One region of the Candidatus Accumulibacter contiguus genome, then DNA from elsewhere that is predicted to be linked to it. Evidence: riboswitches for the same ligand, from Rfam matches in the RefSeq annotation. Region 1 holds a riboswitch; the other holds the start of a gene.
What was found. A riboswitch is a leader RNA that binds a small molecule or an ion and turns the genes downstream of it on or off. The one in region 1 is predicted to bind cobalamin.

Region 1 (4,996 bases):
GCAGGGCATGCGTGCAGAAACGTGCGGCCAGGCCGGGTTCGTGCAGGACCATCACACAGGCCGCCCCCTCGTCGCGGGCGAGTGCTGCGAAAAGTTCGAGGGTGGCCATCTGATGATTCAGATCGAGGTGGGCGAGCGGCTCATCGAGCAGGTACAGTCGCGGCGCTTGCGCGAGCAATGTGGCAATCGACAGCCTTTGCTGCTCGCCACCCGAAAGCGTCTGCACGTCGCGCGCTGCGAGTTCCGCGAGGCCGACGGCTGCCAGCGCCTGGCGGGCGATCCGGGCATCCTTTTCGGATTCCCAATCCCAGCGGGCAAGATGTGGGTGGCGTCCGACCAGCGCCGTCTCCAGAACCGTCGAGGAAAATGCTTCACTCCGGCTTTGCGGCAGCCAGCCGCGAATGCGCGCGCTGGCGCGCGCGCCCAGCCTTTCATAGCTCGCCCCGTCGAGCAGCACGGCACCGGCTGCCGGCGGTCGCAGACCGGCCAGTACCGACAGCAGCGTTGACTTGCCGGCACCATTGCGTCCGAGGATGGCCAGGCATTCGCCCGGCTGTACGGTCAAGGCCAGGTCATGGCAGAAACTGCGGTCAGCCACGCCAACGCTGAGCGCATGCGTAGACAGCAAACCGGGGACCATCAGTACCGTCCAGGTGCAGCGCGGGAGAGCAGGAAGAGAAAAACCGGCACGCCGATCAGCGCGGTGAGCACGCCCACCGGCAGTTGTTGCGGCGCCAGCAGGGTACGGGCCAGGGTGTCGGCAATCACCAGCAGGCTGCCCCCGGCGAGTACCGAGGCGGGCAGCAGCAAACGCTGATCATTACCAGCGGCGAGGCGAACGAGATGCGGCACGATCAGGCCAATGAAGCCGATCGCGCCAGCATGCGTCACCGCGGCAGCCGTGGCCAGCGACGCGACAAGGTAAACACCACGGCGTAATGGGCGAACCGCGACCCCCAGCGCCTGGGCAATGTCGGCACCACGCGCCAGCAGATTGAGCTCACGGGCAAACGGCAACGCAATCAGCAGCACGATCACGAGCAGGATCAGCACCAGTTGCGGGTCCCCGCTCTGCGACAGATCACCCATCAGCCAGAAGAGCATGCCGCGCAGCTGGTCGTCGGGAGCAAGCGCCAGCAGCAAGGTTACGACGGCACCGCAACCGGCAGCAACGATCACGCCGGTCAGCAGCAGGCGCGACTGCGTCCAGCCCCCTTCTCCATGCGCCAGGCCGAACACCAACAGCATCGCAGCGAGCGCGCCCGCGAAGGCCAGGCCGTTGATCCCCGCGACGCCCAGGCCAAGTACGATCGCCAGCAAGGCGCCGATGCCGGCACCGCCCGAAATGCCGAGCACGTAAGGGTCGGCGAGCGGGTTGCGCAGCAAGACCTGCAGCAAGGCACCCGCCAGTGCCAGCAGGCCGCCACAGGCGAAACCCGTCAACGCCCTCGGCAGACGCAGGCTGCGCACGACGTCGCCGGCCATGCCGTCGCCCTTGCCAAACAGGGTCGCCAACACCTCGGTCGGGTTGATCGCAATACTGCCCACCATCAACGCCAGCACGATGCTGAGCTGCGCCAGCCCGGCAAGCGCTGCGAGGATCAGTAAAGCACGGCGGCGGGTGGGCATGCAGCGCCCTACTTCGGCGCGTAGCGAACGCCGACAAAGACGTTCGCCCCGGCAGTGGCGTAGTTGTCGGCCGTCTCGTAATCCTTGTCGAAAATGTTGTTGGCGCGTGCAAACAACACCCAGTCTCGCTGCAGGCGGTAATCGGCGTAGAGGTTCACCAGACCGTATCCCCCGAGGCGAACGCGGTTGGCCGGATCCTCGTAGCGATTGCCAAGCAATTGCCACTCGCCGCGCAGATCCCAGTTCCCAAGGCTTCGGCTGAGGTAGCTGCTCATCTGCTGCTCGGCACGGCGAGCCAGCCGATTGCCTTTGTTTGGGCCGTTTCCCTCATTCCGCGGATCCAGGAAGTCCAGCGCGACCCCGGCGCCCCACTCCGAGAAACGCCCGTCGTAGGTCAGCGTGGCACCGCGCAGCAACGCCTTGCTGACATTGACCGGGGTGAATGTCGGTGGCCGGAATTCGATCAGATCAGTCACCTGATTGTGGTAAACGACCGCCGAAGCGCGATGACTGCCCTGCTCCCAGTTGACACCGGCTTCGGTATTCTTCGCCGTCTCCGGCTTCAGATCGGGATTACCACCGGCGAAACCGAAGAGGGCAGGAAAATACAGCTCGTTGAAGGTCGGAGCACGAAACGCCGTGCCATAGGAGATATGGGCACGCCATTGCGGCGTGAATTGATAGCCATAGGCTGCGGAACCTGTGCTCTTGCCGCCAAACTGCGAGTTGTCGTCATGCCGCAGATTGAACTGCAGCCGGTGCTGGTCGAGATTTCCGTTCCAGCCGGCAAGCCATGAATTGATCGTGCGCTCGGTGACGGTGTAGTCGGTCGTGCTGGAAACCTTCTGCCTGTTGTACTCGTAGGCCAACAGGGCTTCGCCGACCGGCAGCTTGATGTCGTGCTGCCAGGACACGAGGTCCATGGTGGTATTGAAGACGCTGTCCCGGAAGTTCCCGATATAGTCCTTGCTGTCGTCGGTACTGCGACCGAGACGCAAGGTACTGGTCCATGCCTGATGCAGGCGATTGCGCGAGTAGATGGAATAATTGCCGACGTTCTGGTCATTGCTGAAGGGCTGAGCGGCGCCCAGCGTGCCGAAGTCATTGCCGTCGTACTGGTTGGTGCCTTTGCTGAGCAGCAGGTTGACCCCGAGTTCCTGCCCTTTGGCCGGGCGAACGGCAAAACTGGCGCTCAGGTTCCTGTTGTAATAGCCATCCCGGTCGCGATTGTAGAACAGGCTCTTCTTGTTGTTGATGGCATTGAAGCCGTCGGTATTCGTATAAGCTGCCTGGACGCTGTAGGAAAGCAGTTCCGTGCCACCGGCAATGCCGACGCTGGTGTCGGTCGTGTGGTAGGAGCCATAACCGGTGCTGGCGTTCACCCGCACCGGCCCCTCGCCTCTGCGGGTGAAGATCTGGATCACGCCGCCGATGGCGTCGGCCCCGTAGAGCGAAGACGCCGGGCCGCGCAGGATCTCGATGCGCTCGATCTGGTCCAGCGGAATCCGCGACAATGCCGCGCTGCCGCTCGTCGCCGAGCCGATGCGCTGGCCGTCGATCAAAACGATCGATTGATTGGTATTGGCGCCACGGATGAACACGCCGCTATTGGACCCCGCACCGCCGTTGGCGACGTACTGAATTCCCGGTTGCCGTGCCAGGAGTTGCGCCAGTGTCGTCTCCCCGGCCTGATCGATTTCCTCGCGGGTGATGACCGACACATCACTCGTCAGTTCATTGGTTCGGGTAGCTTGTCGAGTCGCCGTGACGACAATCGGGTCGAGTTGCGTGTCTGCGGCATGCAAGGCCGTCGAGACCAGTGCGGCAACAGTTGCGGTGAAAGTGGCGGCACCGGCTGCCCGCCGTGTATTGGGATGCATGATGAAATTCCCCCTCTTGCCGACCAGCGTCCCCGCAAGTCGGCGGACCAATAATGCGGAAGGGCACGAGGGAAAGGCAGGCATGCGAGCCGAGCGTTGCGTGTCCGCTTCCCCGCGACACTTCCGTCCTGTGGTGTGCGAAGGCCGGTATCCGGGCTCGCGAGTCTTGACCTGCCGCCTTCCCAGGCTTTTGCCCAGTGGCATTTCGACAGGCCCACACTCGCTTACCGTTGCGGGGGCAGCACAGGCATTCTGTTGCGCATCGAGCGTTGCGCGAAATCCACCTGTTTCCCGTTTAACCGCTGCGGCGAATCCGCGTGGCGGCACCTTGCACGATCTCTTCCGCCGTTCGAGGTCAGCGAAAAAACGGATTATAGCCTGCCCGCAGGGCAGGCGATCGACGATTGCAGCGGAAAACAGCGGCCGCATCACAAACAAGGTGCAGAAGCGGCCCTTACGCCTTGACCGAGCATGCTTTTTGAATCTATAGTCTGCTCCATGCTGAATGAACTCAACGCGCTCGAAATCAAGATTGCTCAAGTGGTTGCACTGTGCCGCACATTGCGAACCGAGAATGACGTGCTGCGCGAGCAACTCGCGTCGGTAGAAACCGACAAGGAACGCCTCACCGAACGTATGGCGGCTGCCTGCGCGCGGCTTGAACAGCTTGCCCAGCAACTGCCCGAAGCCAAGACCTGAAAACTCTGATCTGATGCCCAACGAAGCCAATTATCTCGACATCGTCCTGCTTGGCAAGGAATACCGTGTCGCCTGCCCAAGCGATCAACACGCTGCGCTACTCCAGGCGGCAGACTATGTTGACGGGAAAATGCGCGATATCGCCGGAAAAACCAAGAGCAATCTTCCCGAGCGCATTGCCGTCATGACTGCGCTCAACATCGCTCACGAGCACCTCGGCCGAAATCAGGAATTTCCGGAGCAGCATCAGAAAATTGAATCTGAAATAGAGCTGGACATGAGCGCGCTTAGGGGTAGAATCTTCGCCATGGAGGCAGAGCTTGATCTGGTGCTGAAGTCGGATTAGGGTTGTTTGTCATTCCGGCCTCCAAGAGAGTTCCCTGCGGTGTTGTCAGGTCATAGATTCCTTGAACCAATGCTAAATGGCATTGGTCGCAGACCATAGAAACCGCTGTTGTGTGCGCCCCTTGTCGGACGTGCCTGATGCGGAAGGGAAGTGACCTATCTGAACCGAGGTTCAGGATGCCGGCCTGATGGCATCCGCAGGGACAAAAGCGCGGAACCTCTGGTTTCGCGCTTTTTTGTGTCCCGCTTGTGCCCGTTTCTGGCGAAACGTCGGTTCCTGAGGTACCGTCGAGTATGCAACGCGCCGCTATCACCCCTTCGCGGGAAGGCAGTCCGCTTCCGCCTGCGAGTGATTGGCATAGGTCGGCCAGTCGGGAACGTACTCGTCAGCCTGGCTGCCCCAGGTGCTCCAGCCCTCTCGCGAGCCGCGGGCAAACATCTCC
Region 2 (4,996 bases), 1.8 Mb from region 1:
GTGGCGGGATTCCTGCCTTCATGGATGAATCCCAGAGCCTTGGCCAGCAGCACGTAAGGCAGGGCCTGCTGCTTGACCTCGGCGCTGGAGGCCACGAACAGCCGCGGCCAGGCATTGCCGTCGCCCTCGGTGTGCAGTTCGAGCCGCGCGCGCGCGCCGCCGGTTTCGATGCGGCGGCGGTATTTTTCTTCCAGGAACTTGAGCGGCTTGAGGTAGCGCAGCGGGAACAGGTTGGTGATCGAGACCAGCGTGATTTCGTTGCGCCGGCCATCCGAGTCGATGATCTCCACATCGCCGGTTTTGGCTTCGCGCAGTGCTTCCTTCAGTCCCCGGGCAAACTCGGCCTGTTCAGGCGCTCTTGGCAGGATCACGGTGAATTTGCTCACCGCCGTGGGTACCCCCACGGGAATGCCGGGCGCTGCCCGGTGGATTTCCAGCGGTTCCAGCGTGACGAAGTTGCCTGCCCGGCTGACCAGCTCGCTCACGTAGCTTTTCAACTCCTGCGGGTCGGCGCCGTAGCGGTCGCGCAACTTGTCGATGATCGACACGCCGAGCAGCCGCTCCTTGGGGTTCTGCACCAGGTTCTGGTGGGCGATGCGCGCGTTGTCCTCGCACACCGTTTCGAGCACATCGAGAAAGGTCGATTCCGTCACCCGCTGATTGAACAGGGCAAAAGTCGAATCCTGCCCAATCTTTTCGGCCAGGGCGGAACGCACCCGGCCGGTCTGCGTTTTCTGTTCGGCTTCGTCCACCACCAGCCGGCGGCTGATCTGCTTGACCTGGACGGGGTCATAAAAGCGGATCAGGTGCTGGCGCAAATCGCCTGCATCGGTATCGGAAAGGCGCGCCTGGATACCGACATCGAACTTCTTCAGGGCCTGCTGCAAGGTGTTGGCCGCCCGGTCCACTTCACCTTTCAGGTCGGTGATTTCGGCGATCACCTCGATCAGCAGCGCTTTGGCAAAGCCCCAGCCTTCGGCGCGCGTACGGTACACATACATCTCCTGCAAATGCACACCATGCGCGTCCAGCAGGCTGTCCGGCGTTCCCAGCAGGTGCTTGGAGAACAGGCCCATGCTGGACCATTTGTGTGCATTGCCGAGGACGCGCGATTGCGCTTCTTCCTCTGCGTGGCGCGCACGCGCAATGTGTTCGTCACAGGCCTTCAGACGTTCGTCCAGTTTTTCGCTCAGCGCGATCAGCAGGCGGGATACATCCCAGGCGGACTTGGCGCCGACCTTCCATTCATTGACCAGTTCCTGCTCGATCCGCACCCGGATCTCGCGCGCCATGTCCTTGCGCGCTTTCAGCTTGGTGCGGTAGAAACCGGGGACGCCCAGCGTGCGGTAGTCATCCTGATAACGCTTCTCACACAACTTGGTGAGTTCGTCCAGCCAGGTGGCGCGCTCGCGCTCGCGCACCAGCGACTTGAAGTTGGGGATGACGGCTTCCCACTCGCCAGTAAAAGACTTCCAGCGCTTGTTGGCGGCATCTTCCGGCAGGATGCCCAGCGCCAGCGTCAGATGGTCGTCGGACAGCAGCCAGCGTAGCTGCGTCTCCTTTTGCTGCACAAACTCGTGAAAATCCTGCTTGCGCGGTTCTTCGATGAAGCCGGACGCCTCCTGCCAGTGATTGAAGCGCAACTGCAGCGCCGCCTGTCGGGCAAAGCTGTAGGTCAGGTATTCACTGATCTCTTCTTCGGGAATGGCCAGCCGCTTGATGCCGAACGTCAGAAAACGCTTGGAGCGCTCTGGAATGCGCCCCTGCGCAGCGGTTTCCGGCGAGCCATCGCCATTCTCCGCGTTCTCCATGCGGTCGAGCGAGGCCCAGTTGATGTTCTTCGCGGTCACGATCTTTTGATACAGGAAGTCAGCGACGATGCCGGGCACATCCCGGTCCACATCCACCGTCAAGCCGTTCTCGTTTTCGTTGCCAAAGACGAAGCAGCCGTTGAACGGGTCGCTCAGCGTCAGCCGCTCCTTCACGCCGGTGACGTCGTAGGGTTGATAGACGCCCACCGACATGGCGTTGAGTTCGGTCAGGGCGGCAAATCCGTTGGCGTGGTAGTTGCCGGTGTCCCAGTTGGGGTTCGGGTAGGCGTCGGGCAGCAGCGCGTAGATCAGGATGCGGAAACGCTTGGAGTCGGGATACAGATCCCGCAGCTGTGCCACTGCGTCGATCACGCTGCCGCTGCCGGTGCCGCCGGCCAGGCCGAGCACGACATGGAAGGTGACTTCGGTCTGGCCGTTCTGCTGCAGCAATTTGACCTGCGATTGCAGCTGTTCGCGGTATTTGTCGGCCTTGCAGGCAAACAGGAAGCGGCCCAGCCGGCGCTTCTGGCCACCGAGCGTGGCGCCGACGATGCTGTTGAGAATGTCGCGCCACTCCTGCGGGCTGCCCAGCCAGTGCTTGAGTCCCGGATAGCTGTCGAGATTGTCGAGCCGCGAGGTGAGATTGGCATCGGTAATCAGCAACTGGCTGGCCTTGGGCAACTGCACCGAGGTGCCCAGGGTTTTCCAGCTGGGGTCGTCGATCGACATCATTTCGCTGGACGAATCGACGTACAGGTAGCCGATGCCGATGTCGGCCAGTTTGTCGCCGCGGAATTCCTGGTACAGGCTCTTTCGCAGGGCCCGGATGATTTTTCCTCCGGTGCCGCCCAGCCCGATGACGAGGTGATTCATTCCGAAAGTTCCTCGTTGCAATGAGTCGAAAGTAAAATGATCACCGATGTGCCACGCTCCGCCGTGGGCGGCATCGGCGGAGCCGGGGGATCTGCGCAGTGGGTGTCAGATGGCCGCTTGCCACAGTCTCCAGCTGCTCGGGGGAGTATATGTCCACCCATCAACTGCGGTCAATCGTGAGAAGACCCGCACTGCCAAGGCTCTGTCGTATAATTGACCCGTTTTGGGTACCTTGCCCCACGCTCGTGGGGCGGGTGAAACGGGAAGCCGGTGAATCTGAATCTTCAGACATTCCGGCGCAGCCCCCGCTGCTGTAAGCCTGACGACTCCGCAATACGCCACTGTGCTCGCGCATGGGAAGGTGCTGGAGAAGATCGACGGCAAGCCAGAAAACCGGCCCAAATCAAACGTAGTGCCGTTCCCCGGGGTAAAGGGAGGGCTATGTGGATTCGCCGACAGCAGGTTTTCTCGGCTTTTCTTCCGACCCGCAGGTACCGCTCCCCCGCCTGGCACGGCTTGCCATTGCTCGCTGTGGGAGAGAAGCATGCACATCATGGAAGGCTTTCTGCCGGTCGAACACGCCCTGGGGTGGACGCTCGCTTCGGCCCCCTGCGTGGCCTATGGCTTGTGGGTCATCAAGAAACGTATCCGCGAACATCCGGAACAGCGGATGTTGCTGGGTGTTGCCGCCGCGTTCACCTTCGTTCTCTCGGCGCTCAAATTGCCGTCGGTGACCGGCAGTTGCTCGCACCCCACCGGCACCGGGCTCGGTGCCCTTCTCTTCGGCCCGACAGCCATGGCGCCGATTGGCATGGTCGTCCTGCTCTTCCAGGCGCTGCTGCTGGCGCACGGCGGACTGACGACGCTGGGTGCCAACCTCTTTGCGATGGCCATTGTCGGTCCGTTCGCCGCTGCCGCAGTGTTTCGTGTGGCGCGCAGCATCAAACTCTCGTTTGCCACCAGTGTCTTTCTCGCCGCCAGCCTCGGCGACCTGCTGACCTACCTCACCACCTCGGTACAACTGGCCTGGGCCTTCCCTGATCCGACGGGTGGTTTTGTCGCTTCCTTTGCCAAATTCGCCAGCATCTTTGCGATCACCCAGATCCCGCTGGCGATCAGCGAAGGACTGCTGACGGTGCTGATCTTCAATGCCCTGGCGCGCTTCAACGCCAGGGAACTGCAGGATCTGCAGCTCGTCGGGAACGACGAGGTACGGGTATGAAACGCCGGCAAAACCTGTTGCTGCTGGTCGCCGTGGTCCTGCTGTCTGCGCTGCCGCTGTGGCTGGTGCAGAAACCGGCGGCGAATGCCGATCATCCCGTCGAGCTCTTTGCCGGCGCTGACAACCAGGCCAGGGATCTCATCGGCGCCATCGATCCTGATTTCCAGCCCTGGTTCCAGCCACTGATGGAGCCGGCCAGCGGTGAAATCGCCTCCCTGTTGTTCGCCTTGCAGGCGGCGCTGGGTGCCGGCTTTATCGGTTACTACCTGGGTGTCTCGGTGACCCGCGAAAAGCTGCGCCGGGAAGCGGAAGAAGCCAATGGAGCTGCACCACGGTGCTGATCGAGCAGTCGGCCTACGCCAACCGCTGGCGGCAGGTTTCACCGGCGGCGAAGGGAAGCTTTGCGCTCGCGGGCCTGATCGCCGCTTTTGCCGCCGGCACACCGATGGTCGCTGCCAGCGTGGCGGCGATTCTCGCCGCCATCACGCTGCTGGGTGCCGGTGTCGCGCCAGCGCCTTACCTGCGCGTCGCCTCGCCAGCACTGGCCTTTCTGCTTCTCGGCAGTCTGTCACTGGCGTTCTCGCTGGGCGTCGATGAGCATGGCATCACGCTGCAACTGCTCCCGAACGGCCTGAACCAGCTGGCGCAGGTATTGTCCCGTTCGTTTGCTGCGCTGACGGCGCTGCTCTTTCTCGCGTTGACCACGCCGCTTCCCGATCTGATGAACCTGTTGCGCCGACTGAAGACCCCCGAGATCGTGCTCGAAATCATGGTGCTCTGTTACCGGATGCTGTTCGTCTTCTCCGCGGCGGTGCAGGACACCTGGATCGCCCAGACGGCGCGCCTGGGCTACGCGACACCACGCCTGGCACTGCGCTCGCTGGGCGGTTTGACTGCCAATCTGACGCTGCAGGTGTGGCAACGGGCAAACGACCTGCATGTCGCGGCGCAGGCGCGCAACAACGAGGGTCCATTGCGTTTTCTTGCGCCGGTCTTTGCCCATGCCGGTCGCGACCTGGCCATCGCAATGACCGCTGGCAGTACGCTGCTTGCACTGGCGGTGGCGATGTCATGACGCGCTCGGCAGACG

Region 2: linked by a shared signal. The riboswitch ahead of V5B59_RS03200 (energy-coupling factor ABC transporter permease) and the one ahead of V5B59_RS12020 (TonB-dependent receptor domain-containing protein) in region 1 are both predicted to bind cobalamin.

The regions. Positions count from the first base shown of each region.
Region 1 covers NZ_JAZKUC010000001.1:2,443,819-2,448,814, forward strand. The annotation lists gene V5B59_RS12010 (ABC transporter ATP-binding protein) at 1-640, opposite strand, end outside; gene V5B59_RS12015 (FecCD family ABC transporter permease) at 640-1,629, opposite strand; gene V5B59_RS12020 (TonB-dependent receptor domain-containing protein) at 1,638-3,509, opposite strand; cobalamin riboswitch at 3,635-3,855, opposite strand; gene V5B59_RS12025 (hypothetical protein) at 4,008-4,208, shown strand; gene V5B59_RS12030 (cell division protein ZapA) at 4,222-4,554, shown strand; gene V5B59_RS12035 (MT-A70 family methyltransferase) at 4,864-4,996, opposite strand, start outside.
Region 2 covers NZ_JAZKUC010000001.1:655,435-660,430, forward strand. The annotation lists gene V5B59_RS03195 (tubulin-like doman-containing protein) at 1-2,684, opposite strand, end outside; cobalamin riboswitch at 2,893-3,100, shown strand; gene V5B59_RS03200 (energy-coupling factor ABC transporter permease) at 3,229-3,906, shown strand; gene V5B59_RS03205 (energy-coupling factor ABC transporter substrate-binding protein) at 3,903-4,247, shown strand; gene cbiQ (cobalt ECF transporter T component CbiQ) at 4,241-4,981, shown strand; gene V5B59_RS03215 (energy-coupling factor ABC transporter ATP-binding protein) at 4,978-4,996, shown strand, end outside.